DNA from 2 places in the Geodermatophilus sp. SYSU D00815 genome. Region 2 is predicted to be linked to the other one. Evidence: predicted binding sites of a transcription regulator. Region 2 holds the regulator's gene; the other holds the start of a gene.

Region 1 (10,393 bases), on a different contig from region 2:
ACGGCTCGCTCACCGCGACCGAGCTGGCGATCCCGCTGCTGCTGGCCCGGGGCGCCGCGCTCTAGGTCAGCGACTCCAGCCGCCAGGTGCGCTGGTGCGCGGGGTGCCGGGCCGAGCAGGTCAGCAGCGCCGCCGCCTCCGACGGGCGGCTCTCGACCGTGGCCGCGAGCTCTCCCTCGGGGCCGGCCAGGGTCACCGTCCAGCGCTCGACCTCGGCCCCGGGCGCGGTGTGCTGCCGGACCCCGAGCGGCCGCAGGTCGTCGACCCCCAGCAGGCCGAGCCGCTCCCGGGCCAGGTGCTGCGCCGCCTGCGCGGGGATGGCGAACCCGGCCCGGCCGCGCAGCCACGGCAGGGCCACCCGCCCGGCGGTGTGCGCCGCCACCAGCTCGGCGCCGTCCCCGGGCACCTGCCCGTAGTAGAAGCCGTGCGGCAGGACGACGACGTTGGCGGCGAACCGGTCGCCGCCGAGGTGGCTGCACTCCCACACGTCGGCCGGCCCCGGCGCGGGAAGGCTGCGGGCCAGCGGCCGCCCGCGCAGGGCGCAGCAGGCGTCGTGGCCCCCGTGCGTGCAGACCAGGTACACCGGGCCCCCGGCCCGCTCGCCGACCGAGCCGTCCCACGGCGCCTCGAGCAGGTCGGCGTCGGCGGACCGGACCGACCACCACAGGCCCTCCCGGCCGGGCCGCGAGTCGACGTAGGCCCACCGCCGGCCGGAGTCGGTCAACCGGTCGCCGGGGCGGCGCACCAGCAGCAGCCGCACGTTCTCGGCGCGGCACCGGTGGGCCAGCAGCGGCGCCACCGTCCGGTCGAACCGGGACTGCGTCAGCGCGTCGCGGCCCCACGGACCCGGCTGCTCCACGAGCAGCCACCGCTGGGCCAGGGAGGCGGTGGCCAGCATCGCGTCGCCCCGCGCCAGCGCCTGCACCGAGCAGCGCGACGGGTCCAGCCGCCCCGCCGGTCGAGCCGCCCGCGGGGCGGCGGTCACGCCGTCCCGGTGGCGTCCGGCACGGTCGCGATCCCGTCCGTGACCAGGCGACGGGCCAGCGTCAGCTGGTCGGCGGGGTCCAGACCGGGCAGGTCGCCCACCTTGAGCTCGCCGACGGCCAGCAGCTCGGCGAGCGCGGAGCCGGTCTGCGCCGGCAGCTCGTGGCTGCGCCGGCCGGCCACGAGCGACACGCGCCCGTCGACGGCGGGGCGCAGCTGCGCGCGCAGCCGGCGCCGCAGCCGCAGCACGGTGTCGGCGGACAGGGCCGCGGCCGCCGCGGACTGGGCCAGCGGGGCCACCGGCTCGGGGCGGACCTGGGCCCAGGTGCGGGCGCGCAGCCGGTCGGCCACCTCGGCCGGGTCGACCCGGCCGAGCCACTCCCGCAGCCCCGCGATCACGGCGGTGACGTCGTCGGCCAGGGAGTCCGGGTCGGCGAGGTCGACGCCCAGGGGCAGCGAGCGGCGCAGCTCGGGGTCGTCGGCGGCGAGCGTGCGGACCAGGTCGAGCGCCGACTCCGCGGCGGCCCAGCGGGTCACGGAGTGCACGCCGATGGTCAGGTGGCCGCTGATCGCGCCGAGCGCCTCGGCCGAGTGGAGGTAGCCGCGCGGCAGGTAGAGGACGTCGCCGGGCCGCAGCACGGTGTCGACCACCGGCTCGCGCTGCGCGGCCGCGGCCACGGCGGCGGCGCGGTCCTGCCAGGGCTGGGTGCGCAGCGGGTCGGGGTGCACCGGCTCGTGGATGCGCCAGTGCTTCTCGCCGGCGAACTGCAGCACGAACACGTCGTGGACGTCGTAGTGGGGGCTGAACCCGCGCGAGGACGGCGGGGTGACGTAGGCGTTGACCTGCGTCGGGTGGCCGAGGTCGGCGGCCAGCTGGTCGGCGAACTCCATGATCGGCGGCCACAGCCGGTGCAGGCCCTGCAGGACGACGGTGCTGCCGTCGGCGAACAGCCGCAGCACGGCGTCGGAGGAGACCTGGTCGGCGACCTCGGCGCCCGCGCCCCCGGAGCCGGTGAACCGCTTGGCGTCGACGACGGCGCCGTCCTTGGCGATCCGCAGGAACGGCGTGCGCAGCCCGCGGCGGGTGAGCAGCTCGTCGACCGCGTCGAGGGTCAGCAGGTCGGCGAAGGACTCACCGGTGTCCTCGGCCCGGGCCAGCAGCGGCCGGCGGGCCCAGTGCTCCCGGGCGAACGTCCCGGGATCGGTGTGCGTGCACCGCCACAGGGCCGGACGGGACGACGGTCCCGTCCGGCCCCGGGTGGCGAGGTCCTCGCTCACGCGCCGCTGTCGGCCCCGCCGTCGGCCCCGCCGTCGGCCCCACCGTCGGCACCGCCGTCCGCGCCACCGTCGGCACCGCCGTCCGCGCCACCGTCGGCACCGCCATCAGCGCCACCGTCGGCACCGCCGTCCGCGCCACCGTCGGCACCGCCGTCCGCGCCACCGTCGGCACCGCCGTCGTGCACCCCGGGGGTGCCGGACGCACCGCCGTCGGCAGGGCCCTCCGTGCTGGTCATGTCGTCGTCGTCGAGCGCCATGGCTCCTCCGCTCCTGACTCGGGCGCCCTCGGGTGGGCCCCCTCCGGCGCCCTTCCTACCGCAGTCGATCACGCGCCACACCTGATCGGTCGCGCACCACCGAACCGATCCGCGCGCGCCGCCCGGGCGGCGGCGGGTTCGGCCGCTACGCTGCCCGGGTATCGAACAGGCGTTCGAGCAGGGAGGAGAGGTCGCCATGCCGTCGCCGGGCCGCGCCGAGGGGTGCACCGTCCTGCACGTCGACATGGACGCCTTCTTCGCCAGTGTCGAGGTGCGGCGGCACCCCGAGCTCGCCGGCACGCCGGTGATCGTCGGGGGCGCGGGCAACCGGGGCGTGGTCACCTCGGCCACCTACGAGGCGCGGCGCTACGGCGTGCACGCCGCCATGCCGACGGCCCGGGCCCTGCGGCTGTGCCCGACGGCCACGGTGCTGCCTGGCGACATGGCCCTCTACGCCGAGGTCTCCCGGGCGGTCATGGCGCTGTTCCGGTCGATCACACCGCTGGTGGAGCCGCTCTCGCTGGACGAGGCGTTCCTCGACGTGGCCGGGGCCGGCCGGCGGCTGGGCGACGCGGCCGAGATCGGCGAGTACCTCCGCGCCCGCGTCTACGACGAGCAGGGGATCACCTGCTCGGTCGGGGTGGCGCCGACCAAGTTCGTGGCCAAGCTGGCCTCCACCGCGGCCAAGCCCGACGGGCTGCTCGTCGTCCGCCCGGCCGAGGTCATGGACTTCCTGCACCCGCTGCCGGTGGGCGCGCTGTGGGGCGTGGGCCCCAAGACCGAGGAGCAGCTGCTCCGGCTGGGGCTGCGCACGGTGGGCGACCTCGCGCACGTGCCGGCCCGCACCCTGCAGCGGGCGGTCGGCGCGGCGGCCGGGTCGCACCTGCACGATCTGGCGTGGGGTCGCGACCCCCGCCGGGTGGTGCCCGACGAGCCGGAGCGCTCCACCGGGGCGGAGGAGACCTTCGCCACCGACGTGGACGACCCCGCGGTCATCCACCGCGAGCTGCTGCGCCTGGCCGAGCGCACCGCCGGCCGGCTGCGCGCGCACGGGGCGCTGGCCCGCACGGTCAGCATCAAGGTCCGCTTCGCCGACTTCGCGACGATCACCCGCAGCCGCACCCTCGCCGTCCCGACCGACGTCGGCCAGGAGCTCTACGACACCGCCCGCGCCCTGTTCGACGCCCTCGGCCTGGACCGCGCGCGCATCCGCCTGGTCGGCGTCCGGGCCGAGCGGCTGGTCGACGCCGACGCCGCCCCGCGGCAGCTCGAGCTGGGCGCCCGCGAGCACGGCCGGCGCGAGGCCGAGCTGGCCGCCGACCGGGCCGCCCGCCGGTTCGGGGCCGGCGCGGTCCGCCCGGCCACGCTCATCCCCGGGAGCGGCGCAGCCGCTGACCGGTGGGCCCGCGGCGAGGGGGAGGGCGGCCTGGCCGCGAGCCGGGCGATCCCGCGCCCCGACCGGCCGCGACGGCGGGCCGGGGCCGGCGACCAGGGGCCTTCGGCCTCGCCGGCGGGAGCCGGTGGGCACCCGGGGGAGTGATCTGCGGACGAACCCGGCGGGTCGCCGCGGACTCGCCTTTCGCAGCCTGCGATCGGCTCGTATCCTCGATGGCACGCCGGCCGGACGTGCCGGCGGTCTTGGCTTGGGCCCACTGGAGGTCGACGTGCCGCTCTCCGAGCACGAACAGAGACTGCTGGAGCAGATCGAGCGCGCCCTCGTCGACGACGATCCGAAGTTCGCCTCCTCGGTCCGCAGCGGCGACCACCGCCTCAAGGCGCGCCGCAAGCTGCAGCTGGGTGCGCTGATGGTGCTGCTCGGCCTGGCCGGCCTGGTCGGTGGCGCCGTCGCCGGCTCGGTCTGGCTGGGGGTCGTCGGCTTCCTCGTGATGTTCGGCGGTGCCGCGCTCGGCGTCCTCAACTACAAGTCCGCCTCCGGCGGCGCCGACGCCGGCGCGCCCGGAGCCGCCGCTCCCCGCGGCACCACCGGCCGCAAGGGCCGCCCGCGCAAGCAGCCGCTGAAGAACCGCCTCGAGGAGCGCTTCCGCCGCCGCTACGACCAGTAGCCCCCCTCCTCCGAACGGCCGCCGTCCTCCCGGGACGGCGGCCGTTCGCGTTCGGCGGGCGGTGCGCTCGACCGCCGCCGTTCGCGTCCGGCGGGCGGTGCTCGACCGCCGCCGTCCTCCCCCACCGCGACGGCTCCTCCCACGCGTCCCGGCACGAGGGAGGACCCGTCATGACCAGGCCGGCTGATCCCGGCCGCGGCGACCGCGCTCAGGCGGGGCGGGGGCGGCGGCGCAGCAGCGCGGCCAGCCGGCGCCCGAGCACCCCGGCGCCGCGCCGGCCGGCGCCGGACACCAGCGAGGCCGGCCACACCGCGGCCCGCAGCCGCCCGCGCCGCGGCGTCGCCCGCACCAGCCCCCGGCGGGCGGTCCGCAGCGCGTCGGCCAGCCCCGGATCGCCGGGCGTGCCCGGCCGCGCGTAGCTCGCCGCCTCCTCGGCCAGCGCCAGGCGGCGCAGCGCGTCGACGGCGGCCGTCGCCGCGCCGTCGCCGGGACGGCGCACGGCCGGCTGCGCGGCCGCGCCGGGCGCCGAGCCGGTCACCACCCCGGCCAGGTGGCGGGCGCTCTGCCGCGGCGTGCGGGCCGGGTGCAGGGCCATCCCGAGGTCGCGCGCGGTGGCGGCCAGCTCGTCCCACAGCGCCGCGGGGCTGCCGTCGGCCAGCCGGCGCCGCCGCTGCAGCCCCCGCAGCGCGGCCGGGGTGGCGAGCAGCGCCACGACCAGCAGCGCGCCGCCGCCGCCGAGCAGGACCGGCCGCACCCACCCGGCCGTCTGCTCCTGGGGCAGGTCCAGCGGGACGAACTGGTCGTCCCGGTCGATCTCCACGGTGGGGCGGGAGGTGGCCGACGCCGAGGGCAGGGGGGTGTCGGCGGCCGGCCCGTCCTCCTGCGGCGTGTCGGCGCGCGGCGCCCACGGCAGCTCGACGCGGCGCTCGGTGGCGATCGGCGTCGGGTCGAACGGCACCCAGCCGAGGTCGGCGAAGTAGACCTCGACCCAGGCGTGCGCGTCGTCGCTGGTGATCAGCCGCGTCCCGTCGGGCTGCACCTCACCGGGGGTGTAGCCCAGCGCGACGCGGGCCGGCACCCCGGCCGCGCGGACCATGACCGCCATCGCCCCCGCGTACTGCTCGCAGTAGCCGCGCCGCAGCCGCAGGAAGTCGGCGAGGTCGTCGCCGGTGGTGCCCGGCGCGGTCGACAGGCTGTAGACGAAGCCGTTGGCCCGGTCGGTGAGGTGGTCGAGGACCGCCCGCACCCGCTCGTACGGCGTGCGGGCGTCGGCGGTCAGCTGCTGGACCAGGTCGACCACGGTGGGGTCCAGCGGCGGCAGCTCGGTGTAGCGCGCCTGCACCGCCGTGGTGGCCGACAGCGCCGGAGACTCCTCGAGCGCCTCCACCGACGGCCGGGGCTGGCTCGCGACCACCTCGTAGGACAGGCCGGCGGTGGTGACGTCGCGGCCGAAGACGGTGCCGGTGGCGGGGTCGAAGCGCCAGCTGCCGTCGTCGCCGCCGGCGACGTCGACCTCCTGCGGGGAGGTGAGCACCGGCAGGAAGCGGTCGGCGTGCCCGACCGAGTCGATCGTCGCCGTGATCGGGCGGCCCTGCTCGCGGTCGGGCAGGGGCGCGAGCCGGTCGTCGTCGACGATGGACTCCTCGCCGTCGAGGTTGGACAGCGTCCAGCCGGCCTCGCCGTCGTAGACGTCCAGGGAGACCGCGCGCAGGTAGCCGGGGTCGTCGACCGACGCGTCGACGCGCAGCAGGTCGATGGCCTCGGGCAGGGTGAGCTGGCCCTGCAGGGCGGCCACGGGGTCGAGGGCGCGGCCGGTGCTGCTGCCGTCGCCCTGGCCGCCGCCCAGCCCGGTGGTGAACGACCCCTCGGCCAGGGTGGGGACGACGCCGCCCAGCACCAGCCCCGCCACCAGGGCGAGCACGCCGGTGCGGACGGCCAGCAGGGTGCCGGTGCCCAGCGGGGCGCGGCGGCCCGGCTGCGCCCGCCGGGACAACCGCCGGTTCTGGTCGGCCCACAGCAGCAGCGCCAGGCCCGCGGCAGGGGCGGCGACGGCGGTGAACCCGATGCCGCCGGTGATGGTGGCGACCGGCACGCAGTAGAGGACGAGCAGGCCGAGGCCGGCCAGGGCCGGCTGCCGGCCGGCGACGGCGACCAGGTCGACGGCGATCGCGACCAGGCCGACCAGGACGACGGTCAGCGCCAGCAGGCCGCGCAGCGGCAGCGCCGGCGTGGCCTGCTCGCGCAGCTCGGCCGAGCCGTCGGCCAGCACCCCGGCGAGGTCCCCCAGCGCGGTGGGCGTGGGCACGACACCCAGCAGCGCCGCGTCCGGGGCGTACAGCGCGACGAGCAGGCAGCCGACCAGCGCCACCTGGCCGAGGGGCACGAGCGGCACCGCCAGCGCGCCGAGCCGCGGCGGGACCGGGCGGCCGCGGGCGACGCGCGCCCACAGCGCCGGGCCGGCGCTGCGCAGCAGCAGCCCGCCGGCCAGCACGACGACGGTGGTGGCGAGGACGGGCCCGAACCAGCCGGCCGTGGCGAAGACCGGGGTCAGCGCGAAGGCGCCGAGCAGCGTGGCCAGCGCCGCGGCCACCGCCGAGGTGGTGTCCTGCCGGGTCACGCCGGTACCCCCAGCCGGCCGGCGGCCGGGCCGGCGACGGTGGCCGGACCGGTCAGCTCGGCCCAGACCTGCTCGACGGCGACGTCGGCGCGGGCGATCGCGACCCGCCAGCCGGCGGCGCGCAGCAGGGCGGCCGCGTCGTCCCGCTGCCGGTCGAGCTCGGCGCGGGCGGTGGCCGCCGGGGCGCGCCGGCCGCGCATCAGCCCCGCGTCGGCCCAGCTGCCGATGTCGGCCAGGACGGCGAGGTCGGTGACCGGGCCCGAGCGGGCGCGCACCAGGTCGGCCACGTCGTCGGCCCCCACCGCGCCGAGCAGGCACACCACCGGGCCGTCGCCCGCGGCGCGGGCCAGCTCCTCCACGCCGGCGGTCAGGCCCGAGACCTTCGACGGGCGCAGCGAGGCCAGCCCGTCGAGGAGCTCGCCGGGTGCCAGCCCGCCCCGCCCGCCGGTGGTGGAGAGCTCCCCGGACTCGGTGACCAGCCGCAGCGTCGCGCCGCGGCGGCCGAGGGTGACCCCGATGCTGGCCGCGGCCTCGATCAGCCACTCCAGGCTGTCGGGGGGCGGGCAGTCGTCGCCGGCCGGCCCGGCGATCTCCGCGGCCCCCCGCGCGGCGGCGTCGCGGTTGGCCACCAGGTGGGCGCGCGAGCGGGTGTCGAGCAGCAGCGTCGCCTGCGCCCGCCACGGCCGCTCCTCGAGCCGGACCATCAGCTCCCCGGTGCGGGCGGTGGTCCGCCAGTGCACCTTGCGCAGGTCGTCGCCGTGCCGGTACTCCCGCACGCTGACGTCGTCCTCGCCGTGGACGGCGATCGAGCGGCGGTCGCCCTCGCCGCCGCCGCCGTGCCCGCCCGACGGGCCGCCCGGGCCTAGGGCGCGCACCCGCGGCACGACCACCAGCGGGACGGTGTCGGCGCCGGTGGCGGTGCGCAGGACGAGGCCGAACGGGTCGACCAGCCGCAGCCGCAGCGGGCCGAGGGTGTGCCGGCCGCGCCGGGTGCCGCGGACCCGGTAGGCCAGCGCCGCCGTCTCGCCGCCGGCCAGCCGCTCCACCACGAAGCCCGGGGAGGGGCCCAGCTCGGCCGGCAGCTGCTCGGAGAGCAGCCACAGCCCGGCGGTGCGGGTGTCGGCGTTGGTGATCTCCAGCCGCACGTCCGCGTCCTGCCCGCGCGGCACCCGGGAGGGGGTCACGGTGCGCCGCGAGGCGAGCCGGAACCGCTCTCGCGCGACGGCGGCCGCCGACAGCAGGGGCAGCGCCAGCACGAACACGGCCAGCTGCACCAGCGCCCGCTCGCCGAGCACCGCGCCGAGCGCCAACAGCGTGCCGCCGGCCGCGACCAGGCACCGGCCGCGCAGCGTCAGGGAGGACAGCGCCGTCCCGACCCGGCCCCGCACGGCGGTCAGCGCCCGCGGGGGACCGGCACCGTGGCCAGCAGGTCGGCGACCACCTGCTCGGGGCTGCGGCGCGCCAGGGTGGCGTCGGCGGTGAGCAGCAGCCGGTGCGCCAGCACCGGCACGGCCATCGCCTGGACGTCGTCGGGCAGCACGTGGTCGCGGCCGGCCAGCGCCGCCGCGGCCCGCGCGGCGCGCAGCAGCTGCAGCCCGGCGCGCGGGGAGGCGCCCAGGCGCAGGTCGGGCGAGCGCCGGGAGGCGTCGACCAGCGCGACGACGTAGCGGCGGACCGCCTCGGCGACGTGCAGCCCGCCCACGGCGGCGATGAGCGCCCGGACGGTGGCGGCGTCGGCGACCGGGGGCAGGGAGGCCAGCGGGTCGGCGGTGGCCCGCTCGTCGAGCATGGCCAGCTCCGCCTCGCGGTCGGGGTAGCCCATGGAGACCCGCGCGGTGAAGCGGTCGCGCTGGGCCTCGGGGAGGGGGTAGGTGCCCTCCATCTCGACCGGGTTCTGCGTGGCCATCACCAGGAACGGGCGGGCCAGCTCGTAGCTGACGCCGTCGACGGTGACCTGGCGCTCCTCCATGCACTCCAGCAGCGCGGACTGGGTCTTGGGCGAGGCCCGGTTGATCTCGTCGGCGACGACGAGGTTGGCGAAGATCGCGCCGGGCTTGAACTCGAACTCCCGCGTCTCCTGGTCGTAGACGCTGACGCCGGTCACGTCGCTGGGCAGCAGGTCCGGGGTGAACTGGATGCGGCGGACGCTGGCGTCGATCGACGCGGCCAGGGCCTTGGCAAGGGTGGTCTTGCCCACGCCCGGCACGTCCTCGATGAGCAGGTGCCCCTCCGCGAGCAGGACCACCAGCGCGAGACGGACGACGTCCGGCTTGCCCTCGATGACCCGGCTGATGTTGGCCGCGATCCTCGCGCCCTCCGCGGCGACGTCGACCGACGACCCGGCCGTTCCGTCGGCGGTCCGTGTCGCCTCCGTCACGCGCACCAAGGTACGTGCCCCGGCGCGTCCTCAGGGCGGTCGCGCGCCCCACCGCGCCCCACCTGGCCGCGGACCGCGCTGACCTGCGCCGTTCGGAGGGGACGGGAAGGTCACGACACGGCGACGAGTGGTGTCCAGTGGGGGCCAGTGGGTTACTGTGTCGCCCGGTGGGGAGCAGTTCCCGGACCAGGGGGAGCTGCGCAACCGGGGGAGGACCAGTGACGGGGGTGATCCGGTGTTCGTCGGCAGCTATCCGCTGCGCCTCGACGAGAAAGGCCGGCTCGCCCTTCCCGTCCGCTTCCGCGAGCAGGTGGCCGACGGCATGGTGATCAAGAAGGGCCAGGAGCGCTGCATCTACGGCCTCACCATGGCCCGCGTCGCCGAGCAGAGCGCCGCCCTGGCCGCCATGGCCCCGGCCGACACCGCCGCCGCCCGCATGCGCGCCCGCATGAGCTTCGGCTCGATGGTCGAGGTGGAGCCGGACAAGACCGGCCGCATCACGATCCCGGCCAACCTGCGCGAGTACGCCCACCTCGACCGCGACGTGGTCGTGGTGGGCGTCGACACCCGCTTCGAGATCTGGGACTCGGCCACCTGGGAGGCCTACGTGGCCGAGCAGGAAGCCGCCTTCGCCGACATGGAGAGCGAGGGGATGCCGACGCTGTCGTGACCCCCGAGACCTCGTCCGCCACCACCCGGACCTCCGCGCGCCCGTTCGAGCCGTCTTCCCCGCGGCTCGAGCAGGACCGGCCCGAACCGCCTTCCCCGCGGCTCGGTCCACCCGCGAGGAGCAGCCGGGGACCGGCGGGCCGCCCCG
Region 2 (10,393 bases):
GATGGAGATCACGATCGGGTCACGGCCCGGTACCGTGACGCCGTGACGAGCGGCGCGGTGCGACGGCCACCCGGCGACCCGTCCGCCGTTCCCGGCCCGCCGCCGGAGCCGGGCCGCGCCGTCTCGGACGGCCGGCCGTCCTGGTGGCTGGCCGGGGTGGCGGCGGTGGTCACCGCCGTGGTCACCGTCGACCTGCTCAGCCGCGGCTGGTTGGAGTGGATGGACCTGCGGGTCTCCGAGGTCGTCAGCTCCTGGGGGCTGCGCGACTCGGCGGCGTACTGGCCGGTCTGGGCGGTCACCCAGCTCGGCGGCCGCGGGTTCATCCTGCTGATGCTGGCCGTGCTGGTCGGCTACACCTGCTGGTCGCGCCGCACGCTGCTGCCGCTGCTGCGCGTCCTGGTGGCGCTCTTCCTGCTCACCGTGGTGGTCTACGGCTTCAAGTACGGCACCGGCCGCACCGCCCCGGCGTACCCCGGCTCGTTCTTCCACCGGGACGGCGAGTCCTACCCGTCGGGCCACGTCGCCAACGCCGTCCTCATGTGGGGCGTCGCCCGCTGGCAGGCCGTGGAGTTCGGGTTGCCCGCCCGGGTGCAGCGCGCGCTGTGGTGGTTGTCGATCCTGGGCCCCGTCGCCACGGCCGTGGCGATGGTGTCGCTGGACTTCCACTGGGTCACCGACGCGGTCGTGGGCGGCGCCGTCGGCATCCTGCTGCTGGGCGTGGTGCATGCACTCGACGCGACGGTTCTGTCACGCTGGGTTCGTGCCCGAGACGGCCGGTCCGCGTAGTCGCGTGCCCGCGCGCCTCCTGACGGCCGGCGCGCTCGTCGCGACGCTCGCCCTCGGCCCCGCCGTCCCCGCCGGCGCGGCGCCCGCCGCACCCGGGTCGGCCGCCGGTGGCTCCGGCGCGCCGCAGACGCTGTGCCAGGTCACCGATCCCCGGCTGGCCGAGCTGTCGGGCCTGGTCGTCGTGGGCGACCGCATGGTGGCGATGAACGACGGCGGCGAGCAGCTGGCCGTCCACGTGCTCGACGCCGCCTGCCAGGTGGTGGAGTCGCGCACCGGCACGGTCGACCCCTACGACCCCGAGGACCTGGCCGTCGGCGCGGACGGCACGGTGTGGCTGGCCGACATCGGCGACAACCGGCTCGACCGGCCGACGGTCGCGCTGCTGGCGCTGCGGCCGGACGGGAGCACCGGCGTCCACCGGCTGACCTACCCCGACGGTCCGCACGACGCGGAGTCGCTGCTGCTGGCCCCGGACGGCACCCCGTACCTGGTCACCAAGGAGGTGCTCGGCGCGAGCGGCGTCTACCGGCCGGCCGCGCCGCTGGCCGACGGCGGGACGGTGCCCCTCGAGCGCGTCGGCACCGTGAGCTTCACCCTGACCGGCACCCAGGGCGGTCCGGTAGGCCGGGCCGGCCAGCTCATGGCCACCGGGGGAGCGGTCTCCCGCGACGGGCGTCTGCTGGCGCTGCGCACCTACACCGACGCCTACGTGTGGCCGCTGAGCGGCTCCGACGTGCCCGGTGCGCTCGCCGGCGAACCGGTGCGCCTCGCCCTACCCGCCGAGCCGCAGGGCGAGGCGATCAGCTTCAGCGCCGACGACCGCCAGCTCGTGGTCGCCGGCGAGGGGCCACCGGGGAACGTGACGCTCGTGGCGGCGACCGCCCAGCTGGCACCGGTGGCCGCCGCGGCGTCGTCGGCCGCGCCCGGCGCGACCGGCGCGGGCCCGCCCACCTTCACCGCGGCGCTCGTCGCCGCGGCGGTCGCCACGATCGTCGTGGGGGTGGGCAGCCTGCTCCGGCGGCTGCGGCGGAGCGGGGTCTAGGACCCCGCCCCGCGGGCCGGGCTCAGACCCGGCGCAGGACGGTGACGACCCGGCCGAGGATCGTCGCGTCGTCACCCGGGATGGGCTCGTACGCTGGGTTGTGGGGCAGCAGCCAGACGTGCCCGTCGCGGCGCTTGTAGGTCTTGACGGTGGCCTCGCCGTCGATCATGGCCGCGACGATCTCGCCGTTCTCGGCGGTCGGCTGCTGTCGCACGACCACCCAGTCGCCGTCGCAGATCGCCGCCTCGACCATCGAGTCACCGGCCACCTTGAGCATGAACAGCGTGCCGTCGCCGACCAGCTCGCGCGGCAGCGGGAAGACGTCCTCGACCGCCTGCTCGGCGAGCACCGGCCCACCGGCGGCGATCCGGCCCACGAGCGGGACGTAGGTGGGCGCCGGCGCCGCGTCGTCGGCCACGGGGGCCGCGGGCAGGGCGTGGTCGCCGGGCAGCCGCACGTCGAGGGCGCGGGGGCGGTTGGGGTCGCGGCGCAGCCAGCCCTTCTTCTGCAGCACCGACAGCTGGTGCGCGACCGAGGACGCCGAGGAGAGCCCGACCGCCTCGCCGATCTCCCGCACCGACGGCGGGTAGCCGCGCCGCTCGACCGAGTCGCGGATGACCTCGAGGACACGGCGCTGCCGCTGGGTGAGCCCGTCGCCGGCGTCCGCGCGGTCGGGGAAGGCGCGGACGGCGGCCGTCCGCTCCTCCGTCGCCGTCCCGGCCGGCTCCGCGGTGGCCGCGGCCCGGCGCCGGGTGCTCGTCCCCGTGCCGTCGCCGGCTGCCCGGCGACCGCCCGACGTCCCCCTCGTGCTCGCCACGTCTCCTCCTCGCCCGCCGGGCCGGTGCCCACCGTCCCACGCGTCCGTCCGTCGTCGTGGCAGACGGTAGCGCTGTCGACGCGAAGAATCAAACACACGTTCGAAGGGCGGCCGTGTCGGGTCGCTTCTGTCGGCGCGCTCCGGTAGACATCGATCAGGCGTTCGATTCGAACAGACGTTCGAGAACGCGACGGGTCCGCAACGTCGGGAGGAGTGGCCGTGGGAAGCGTGCAGCAGGCCGTGCTGGAGTTCGACGAGGCGGTGCAGGCGCCGTGGCGCCCGTCGCTGCGGGCCGTGGCCCGCCCCGCGCACCCCGTCCGCCCGGCGGTGGAGGTCCCCGGTCCGACGCGCGCCCGGGTCGGGCGGACGCCTGCCGCCGTCCCGCCCCCACCCCGCCCGCGCCGCCCGGTACCCGGCCGGGCGCCGGGCGGTCGGGCGCCCGCCGCGCCGCCGGCGCCGACCGTGCGCACGGTGCACGGAGGGTGCACGCCCCGGCGGCGGCCGCGGCCGGCCCCGGTGCGGCTCACCCGGCGAGCCCGCCGGATGGCCGTGGTCCTCGCGCTCGGCGCCGGGGTGGCACTGGGGGCCTGGGTGGGGCCGCTCGTCACGGGAGGGGACGAGGCCGGCCTGCAGCTGGTGGGGGAGAGCCGCGTGGTCGTGCGGCCGGGTGACACGCTGTGGTCGATCGCGGGCACGCTCGCCCCCGGCCAGGACGTCCGGGCCGTGGTCGACGCCCTCCAGCGGGTCAACCACCTCGACGGCACCGCGCTGGTGCCGGGGCAGGTGCTGGAGCTGCCCTGAGGTCCCCCGAGCGGGGCGGTGGGGTCGACGGACGGGCGGCCGGCCGCAAGGACACCGACAAGATCGAGGGCTCGACTTCGTCAACCCTCAGTACCCGAGCCTTCACGCTCTGTGCTGACCCGGACGCATACGGTCGTCGCGTGCCAGGCGCCATGGGAAGTCGTGCAGCGGTGTTCACCAGCCAGCCGCAGGCCGTCGAGGTCTACTCGGCGGGCGAGTGGCTGCCCGGCTCGCTCCTCGGCTGGCGGCACGACGCCGACGGCGGCTGCCAGGTGCGGGTCCGGCTCACCGTGGGTGGCGTCGAGGAGTCCGTGTGGACGGAGCTCGAGTGCCTCCGCCTGCCGGAGCGGCGCCTCGCGGTCGCGCCCACGTCGGCCGACGACCCCGCCGCCACCCGCAGCATGCGCCTGGCCGACGTGGCGACCGCCGGGGCGGCGCGCCGCGGGCGTCCGGCCGCGCCCGGGGCCGCGCGTGCGACGGGCACCGTGGCCGACCCGGCCGCGACCCGGGGGCTGCCGGCGTACCGGGGCGACGCGGCGAGCCGCGCGAGCCACCCGGCCGGCCGGCGCCGGCGTGCCGACTCCCGGGTCGTGGGGGAGACCGCGGAGTTCCCGGCGGTGGAGGCGCCCGTCCCGGCGGGGCGGCACCGCGCGCCGGCCGCGCCGGCCGGCACCGGTCGGCACCGTGCCGCCGACACGGGCGTGCTCGTCGCCGCGACCGGGCAGGCCCCACGGGTTCCCGCCCCGCGGGGCCCCGAAGCGCCCGTCCCCGCGGTGGTCCCCTCGCCCGAGCCCGACCTCTTCACCCGGCCGATGCGCCTCGACGGGGTGGGGCGCGCAGGTGCGGTGCCCAAGCCCCGGGCCGCCCGCTGGGACGACACGCTCACCGGGGTCTAGGGCCGGGCGGGGTCCCCGCCGGATCACCGGCCGCCCGCTCCCGGTGTGCCGCGGGGTGCGCAGGATGCACCCGCGGCTCGGCGGTCGCCACCCGCGTGGGCGAGTCGCGCGGCGTGTCGTGTGACTGCTGGGTCGCGGTGTTGCGGCTGGTCACGGCGGAACAGAAGTCTCGCGCGTCGTCTTGCACATGTAGTGGAGCCCGCCCTAGGGTTCCCCTACATCTAGTAGTTACAGGTCTGTAAGCCCGTCCACACCCGGTCCTCAGGTTCTCCCCGGGACGTCCACCGGATGTCCCCAGGGGGGTCCACAGGGAGCGGGTCGGGCGGGGCCTGGGGCGAGCCGCGGGAGGGGGTCGATCGCCGTGCGGTGCCCGTTCTGCCACAACCCCGACAGCCGGGTCATCGACTCGCGCGAGGCCGACGAGGGCGCCACCACCCGGCGACGCCGGTCCTGCCCCGCCTGCGGGCGCCGGTTCACCACCGTCGAGGAGGCGGTGCTGGCCGTCGTCAAGCGCAGCGGGGTGAGCGAGCCGTTCAACCGCAGCAAGGTGGTCGCCGGCGTGCGCCGCGCCTGCCAGGGGCGGCCGGTCGACGAGGCGCAGCTGCAGCAGCTCGCGCAGCAGGTCGAGGACGCCATCCGCGCCACCGGTGCGGCCGAGGTGCCCAGCCAGGAGGTCGGCCTGGCCATCCTGCGCCCGCTGCGGGAGCTCGACGAGGTGGCCTACCTCCGCTTCGCCAGCGTCTACCGCGCGTTCGACTCGCTCGAGGACTTCGAGAAGGAGATCACCGAGCTGCGCGCGCGCCACCTGCCCGGCGGCACCCCGCCGCTGCCGGGCCTGCCGCCGGAGGGCCCGCCGACCCGCCGCCGGGGCGGGCGCACCTAGCCACCGGGCCGCGGACCACCTCCGGCGCCGGCGCCGGAACCCGAGCACGACCAGCGAGAACTGTCAGCACCACCCGCTACACACCAGTCAGGGCACCACCGATCGCGGCGCTTCCCCAGCCGCAGCCGCACCAAGGGAGAGCTCCAACTCATGACCGAGACCGACGACCGCCTGTCCACCGCCCGCAGCCGCCGCGGGGGCAAGGCGCCTGCCCGGGGGAAGGGCCTGAAGGTCAAGCGGGTCTTCACCACCGCCGGGGTGCACCCGTACGACGAGGTGACCTGGGAGCGCCGCGACGTCGTCATGACCAACTGGCGTGACGGCTCGATCAACTTCGAGCAGCGCGGCGTGGAGTTCCCCGCCGAGTGGAGCATCAACGCGACGAACATCGTCACGACGAAGTACTTCCGCGGGGCGGTGGGGACCCCGCAGCGGGAGAGCAGCCTGCGCCAGCTCATCGACCGGGTCGTCCTGACCTACGGGGCGGCCGGCCGCGAGCACGGCTACTTCGCCAGCGAGGGCGACGCCGAGATCTTCGAGCACGAGCTCACCTGGATGCTGCTGCACCAGTACTTCAGCTTCAACTCGCCGGTCTGGTTCAACGTCGGCACCAGCGCGCCGCAGCAGGTCAGCGCCTGCTTCATCCTCGCCGTCGACGACACGATGGACTCGATCCTGAACTGGTACCGGGAGGAGGGGCTCATCTTCAAGGGCGGCTCGGGTGCCGGCCTCAACCTCTCCCGCATCCGCTCCTCCAAGGAGCTGCTCTCCTCCGGCGGCACCGCCTCCGGCCCGGTCAGCTTCATGCGCGGTGCCGACGCCTCCGCCGGGACCATCAAGTCCGGCGGCGCCACCCGCCGCGCGGCCAAGATGGTCGTCCTCGACATCGACCACCCCGACATCGAGGAGTTCATCGAGACCAAGGCGCGCGAGGAGGACAAGATCCGCGCGCTGCGCGACGCCGGGTACGACATGGACCTCGGCGGCAAGGACATCACCAGCGTCCAGTACCAGAACGCCAACAACTCGGTGCGGGTCTCCGACGAGTTCATGCGCGCGGTCGAGGAGGGCACCGAGTTCGGGCTGCGGGCGCGGCTCGACGGCTCGGTCATCGAGACCGTCGACGCCAAGACGCTGTTCCGCAAGGTCACGCAGGCCGCCTGGGAGTGCGCCGACCCGGGCATCCAGTACGACGACACGATCAACGACTGGCACACCAACCCCGAGACCGGCCGGATCAACGCGTCCAACCCGTGCTCGGAGTACATGAGCCTCGACAACAGCTCGTGCAACCTTGCGTCGCTGAACCTGATGAAGTTCCTCAAGGACGACGGGACCTTCGACACCAAGAACTTCGTCAAGGCCGTCGAGCTGGTCATCACCGCGATGGACATCTCGATCTGCTTCGCCGACTTCCCGACCGAGCCGATCGGGGAGACCACCCGGGCCTACCGCCAGCTCGGCATCGGTTACGCCAACCTGGGCGCGCTGCTCATGGCCACCGGCCACGCCTACGACTCGCGCGGCGGCCAGACCCTCGCGGCGGCCATCACCTCGCTGATGACCGGCACCGCCTACCGGCGCTCGGCCGAGCTGGCCGGCATCGTCGGCGCGTACGACGGCTTCGCCCGCAACGCCGACGCCCACGCCCGCGTGATGCGCAAGCACGCCGCGGCCAACGACGCCATCCGCCCGGTCGGCGCCGACGACGCCGACGTGCTCAGGGCGGCCACCGCCGAGTGGCAGGAGTGCCTGGCCATCGGCGCCGAGAACGGCTGGCGCAACGCCCAGGCCTCGGTGCTCGCCCCCACCGGCACGATCGGCTTCATGATGGACTGCGACACGACCGGCATCGAGCCGGACTTCTCGCTGGTCAAGTTCAAGAAGCTGGTCGGCGGCGGCTCGATGCAGATCGTCAACCAGACGGTGCCGCGCGCGCTCAAGAGCCTGGGCTACCAGGAGGAGCAGATCGAGGCGATCGTCGAGTACATCGCCGAGCACGGCCACGTGGTCAACGCCCCGAGCCTGCGGCCGGAGCACTACGAGGTCTTCGACTGCGCCATGGGCGAGCGGGCCATCTCCCCGATGGGCCACGTGCGGATGATGGCGGCGGTCCAGCCGTTCATCTCCGGCGCCATCAGCAAGACGGTCAACATGCCGGAGTCGGCCACCGTCGAGGACGTCGAGAACATCTACTTCCAGGGTTGGAAGCTCGGCCTCAAGGCGCTGGCCATCTACCGCGACAACTGCAAGGTCGGCCAGCCCCTCTCCGACGCCAAGGCGAAGAAGGCCGACGCCGAGGTGAAGGTCGAGGCCGCCCCGACGGCGCTGGCCCACCCGGTGCGCAAGCGGCTGCCGAAGAAGCGGACGAGCATGACGACCTCGTTCAGCGTCGCCGGCGCCGAGGGCTACATGACCGCCGGGATGTACGAGGACGGCAGCCTCGGCGAGGTGTTCCTCAAGCTCGGCAAGCAGGGCTCGACCCTGGCCGGTGTCATGGACGCCTTCTCGATCGCGCTGTCGATCGCGCTGCAGCACGGTGTGCCGCTGGAGACCTACATCCAGAAGTTCACCAACATGCGCTTCGAGCCGGCCGGCATGACCGACGACCCGGACATCCGGATCGCCCAGTCGGTGATGGACTACATCTTCCGCCGCCTGGCGCTGGACCACCTGCCGGTCGAGACCCGCGCGACCCTCGGCATCTTCACCGCCGAGGAGCGGGCCGCCCAGGTGTCCGGCTACGACACCTCCGCGTCGGCCGGCACGGTCGTCGAGGAGGAGGAGGTCGACGTCGAGGCGCTGCGCAGCTCGGTGCCCACCGACGAGCGCAAGCCGGAGCCCAAGGCGGAGAAGCCGGCCAAGGAGGCGCACTCCTCGGCCGAGCTGCTCGAGCTGGTCACCGGCAACGTCACCGACGCGCCGCTGTGCATGACCTGCGGCACGAAGATGCGCCCCGCCGGCAGCTGCTACGTCTGCGAGGGCTGCGGCTCCACCAGCGGCTGCAGCTGATCAGCCGCTGAACCCACCGGCGCCCCGGTCCCGCTCCGCGCGGGCCGGGGCGCCGGTCGTCGTGCGGGACGCCGCCGCCGGCCGAGAAGGCGGTCCGTGCGCGGCCCACCGGCGGGTCCGCCCGTGTCCCGTGCACCGGGTCCCTGCCCGGCCGCGTGGCGGCGTCCATGACGGGTTCATGACGACTCCGTGACCACCGCTCACGGCGCACCCCGCGCGACGGCGTCCTGCTCGATGATCCGGTCGGTCAGCGCGGCAGGGGCGTCAGGGAGGAGCGGGACATGGGCGAGTTCGTCGACGAGGTGACCGTCCTGAGCCGGTGGCTGGGGCGGGACCTCACCGCCGAGCTGAGTGGCGTGGTGCCGCTCTGGCACGCCTTCCGCTTCCGCGACGCGGCGGTGTTCGAGCCCGACGCGGGCGACCGGCTGTACCTGGTGCGCGGCCAGGCGGTCCGGGAGCTCGTCGTCAGCCGCGGCACGATCGACGACGCCTACGCGGACCTGACGGCGACGGGCGACCTGCGCGCCGTGGCGTAGCAGCCGGGCCCGGGCCGCCGGCCGTGCAGCTCCTCTGCTGCGGGTGACGTGCCCGGGCCTGGTGCGGGCCAGGATCCGCCGGCATGTCGTTCTCCGAGGTGATGGAGCGCGTCGCCCAGGCGTTCGAGGCCCTCGGTGCGCTCGTGCTGCTCGGCGGGCTGGTCGTCGCGGTCGTGCTGGCCGGGCGGTCCTGGCGCCACGCCCACGACGGCCGGCGGGCCTACCGGGTGCTCCGGGAGTCGTTCGGCGCCGTCATCCTGCTCGGCCTGGAGATCCTGGTCGCGGCCGACCTGGTGCGCACCGTCGTCGTCGCGCCGACCGCCGAGAACGTGCTCGTCCTCGGCGCGATCGTGCTGATCCGGACGGTCCTCAGCTTCTCCCTGGAGATCGAGATCGAGGGCGTCGCCCCGTGGCGCCGCGCGTTCGTGAGCGGCGCCGGCCGGCTCCGCGCGGCCGGGCGGCGGGCCACCGCGGAGGCGACGGCGGAGGACGAGGGGCTCACGCCCAGCTGATCAGGAGGACGCGGTCCGGGCCGCGCCGGGCGTCGTCCCGGCCACCCGCTTGTACGCCCGGGCGAAGGCCGTCTCCGACTCGTACCCGAGGTCCCGCGCCAGCTCGCCGACCCGCGCGCCGCGGGTGAGGGCGGTCCCCGCCACGTGCATGCGCTAGCGCGTCACGTACCGCATGGCGGGCTCCCCGGCGAGCTCGGTGAAGCGGGCGGCGAAGGCCGACCGGGACATGCGGGCCTCCCGCGCCATGCCGTCGAGCGTCCAGGCGGCCCCGGGGTCCTGGTGGACCAGCGCGACCACCCGCCCGATCTGCGGGTCGCGCAACGCCCGCAGCCAGCCGGGGGAGTCGCCGCCGGTCTCCAGCCACGCCCGGATCGCCTGGATGACGACGACGTCGGCCAGGCGGGTGACGACCGCCTCCGCGCCCGGGCGGTCGTGGCGCACCTCGTCGGCGAGCAGCCCGAGCACCACCGGCAACCACCCGGAGTGCCGGGCGTCGCGGCCGGAGAGGACCAGCACCGGCGGCAGCAGGTCCAGCACGTGCGCCGCTCCGGGCCGGTCGATCTCCACGACGCCGCAGAACATCCCGGCGAGGGAGCCGCCACCGCCGAGCCGCAGCACCGAGTAGTGCTCGGCGAGGAACTCCTGCGGCAGCAGATCGGCGCGGCCGGCGATCGGGGCTCCGGGACCGCTGCGCAGCAGGTGACCGCGGCCGTGCGGCACGAGCGCCAGGTCGCCGGACCCCAGGGTGTGCACGGTGCCCCCGACCTCCAGCCGGCAGCCGCCCTCGGTGATCACGTGGAAGCTCAGGCACCCGTCGAGGGCCGGCATCTCCAGGCCCCAGGGCGCCGTCCCCTCGGCCCGGCAGTAGAACGTGCCGCGCATCCGCAGGTCGGCGAGCACACCGCCGAGCGGGTCGGCCGCCGTCCACGGCCTGCGCGAGGTGGTCACCGGCCCACTGTGCCGCCGGGCGCGCCGGTCGTCCAGCGTCGCTGGACGAACGGCGCGGAAACCAGGACGCGTGAGCCTGTTCCCCCGCTCCGGACGTCCGCAGGCTGGATGCAGGCCGGCCGGCGGGGCCGGCACCACCGAGGGAGGAGCGGACGATGCG

The links. The regulator LexA, encoded in region 2, represses DNA repair genes until DNA is damaged. The targets are predictions, from matches to a motif close to TCGAACANNTGTTCGA.
Region 1: the regulator LexA is predicted to act here: its motif matches at 2,681-2,696, upstream of dinB (DNA polymerase IV).

Annotation. Positions count from the first base shown of each region.
Region 1 covers NZ_JBJGYO010000011.1:96,297-106,689, forward strand. The annotation lists gene ACI78S_RS14430 (alkaline phosphatase family protein) at 1-65, shown strand, start outside; gene ACI78S_RS14435 (sucrase ferredoxin) at 62-985, opposite strand; gene ACI78S_RS14440 (cupin domain-containing protein) at 982-2,262, opposite strand; gene ACI78S_RS14445 (BatC protein) at 2,259-2,519, opposite strand; gene dinB (DNA polymerase IV) at 2,716-4,059, shown strand; gene ACI78S_RS14455 (DUF3040 domain-containing protein) at 4,184-4,582, shown strand; gene ACI78S_RS14460 (transglutaminaseTgpA domain-containing protein) at 4,791-7,199, opposite strand; gene ACI78S_RS14465 (DUF58 domain-containing protein) at 7,196-8,587, opposite strand; gene ACI78S_RS14470 (AAA family ATPase) at 8,593-9,576, opposite strand; gene mraZ (division/cell wall cluster transcriptional repressor MraZ) at 9,812-10,246, shown strand.
Region 2 covers NZ_JBJGYO010000015.1:49,167-59,559, forward strand. The annotation lists gene ACI78S_RS16590 (phosphatase PAP2 family protein) at 43-786, shown strand; gene ACI78S_RS16595 (hypothetical protein) at 791-1,828, shown strand; gene lexA (transcriptional repressor LexA) at 1,851-2,645, opposite strand; gene ACI78S_RS16605 (LysM peptidoglycan-binding domain-containing protein) at 2,865-3,446, shown strand; gene ACI78S_RS16610 (hypothetical protein) at 3,599-4,342, shown strand; gene nrdR (transcriptional regulator NrdR) at 4,704-5,225, shown strand; gene ACI78S_RS16620 (vitamin B12-dependent ribonucleotide reductase) at 5,376-8,237, shown strand; gene ACI78S_RS16625 (hypothetical protein) at 8,519-8,773, shown strand; gene ACI78S_RS16630 (DUF1622 domain-containing protein) at 8,857-9,285, shown strand; gene ACI78S_RS16635 (helix-turn-helix domain-containing protein) at 9,286-9,429, opposite strand; gene ACI78S_RS16640 (cupin domain-containing protein) at 9,439-10,233, opposite strand; gene ACI78S_RS16645 (NAD(P)-dependent oxidoreductase) at 10,389-10,393, shown strand, end outside.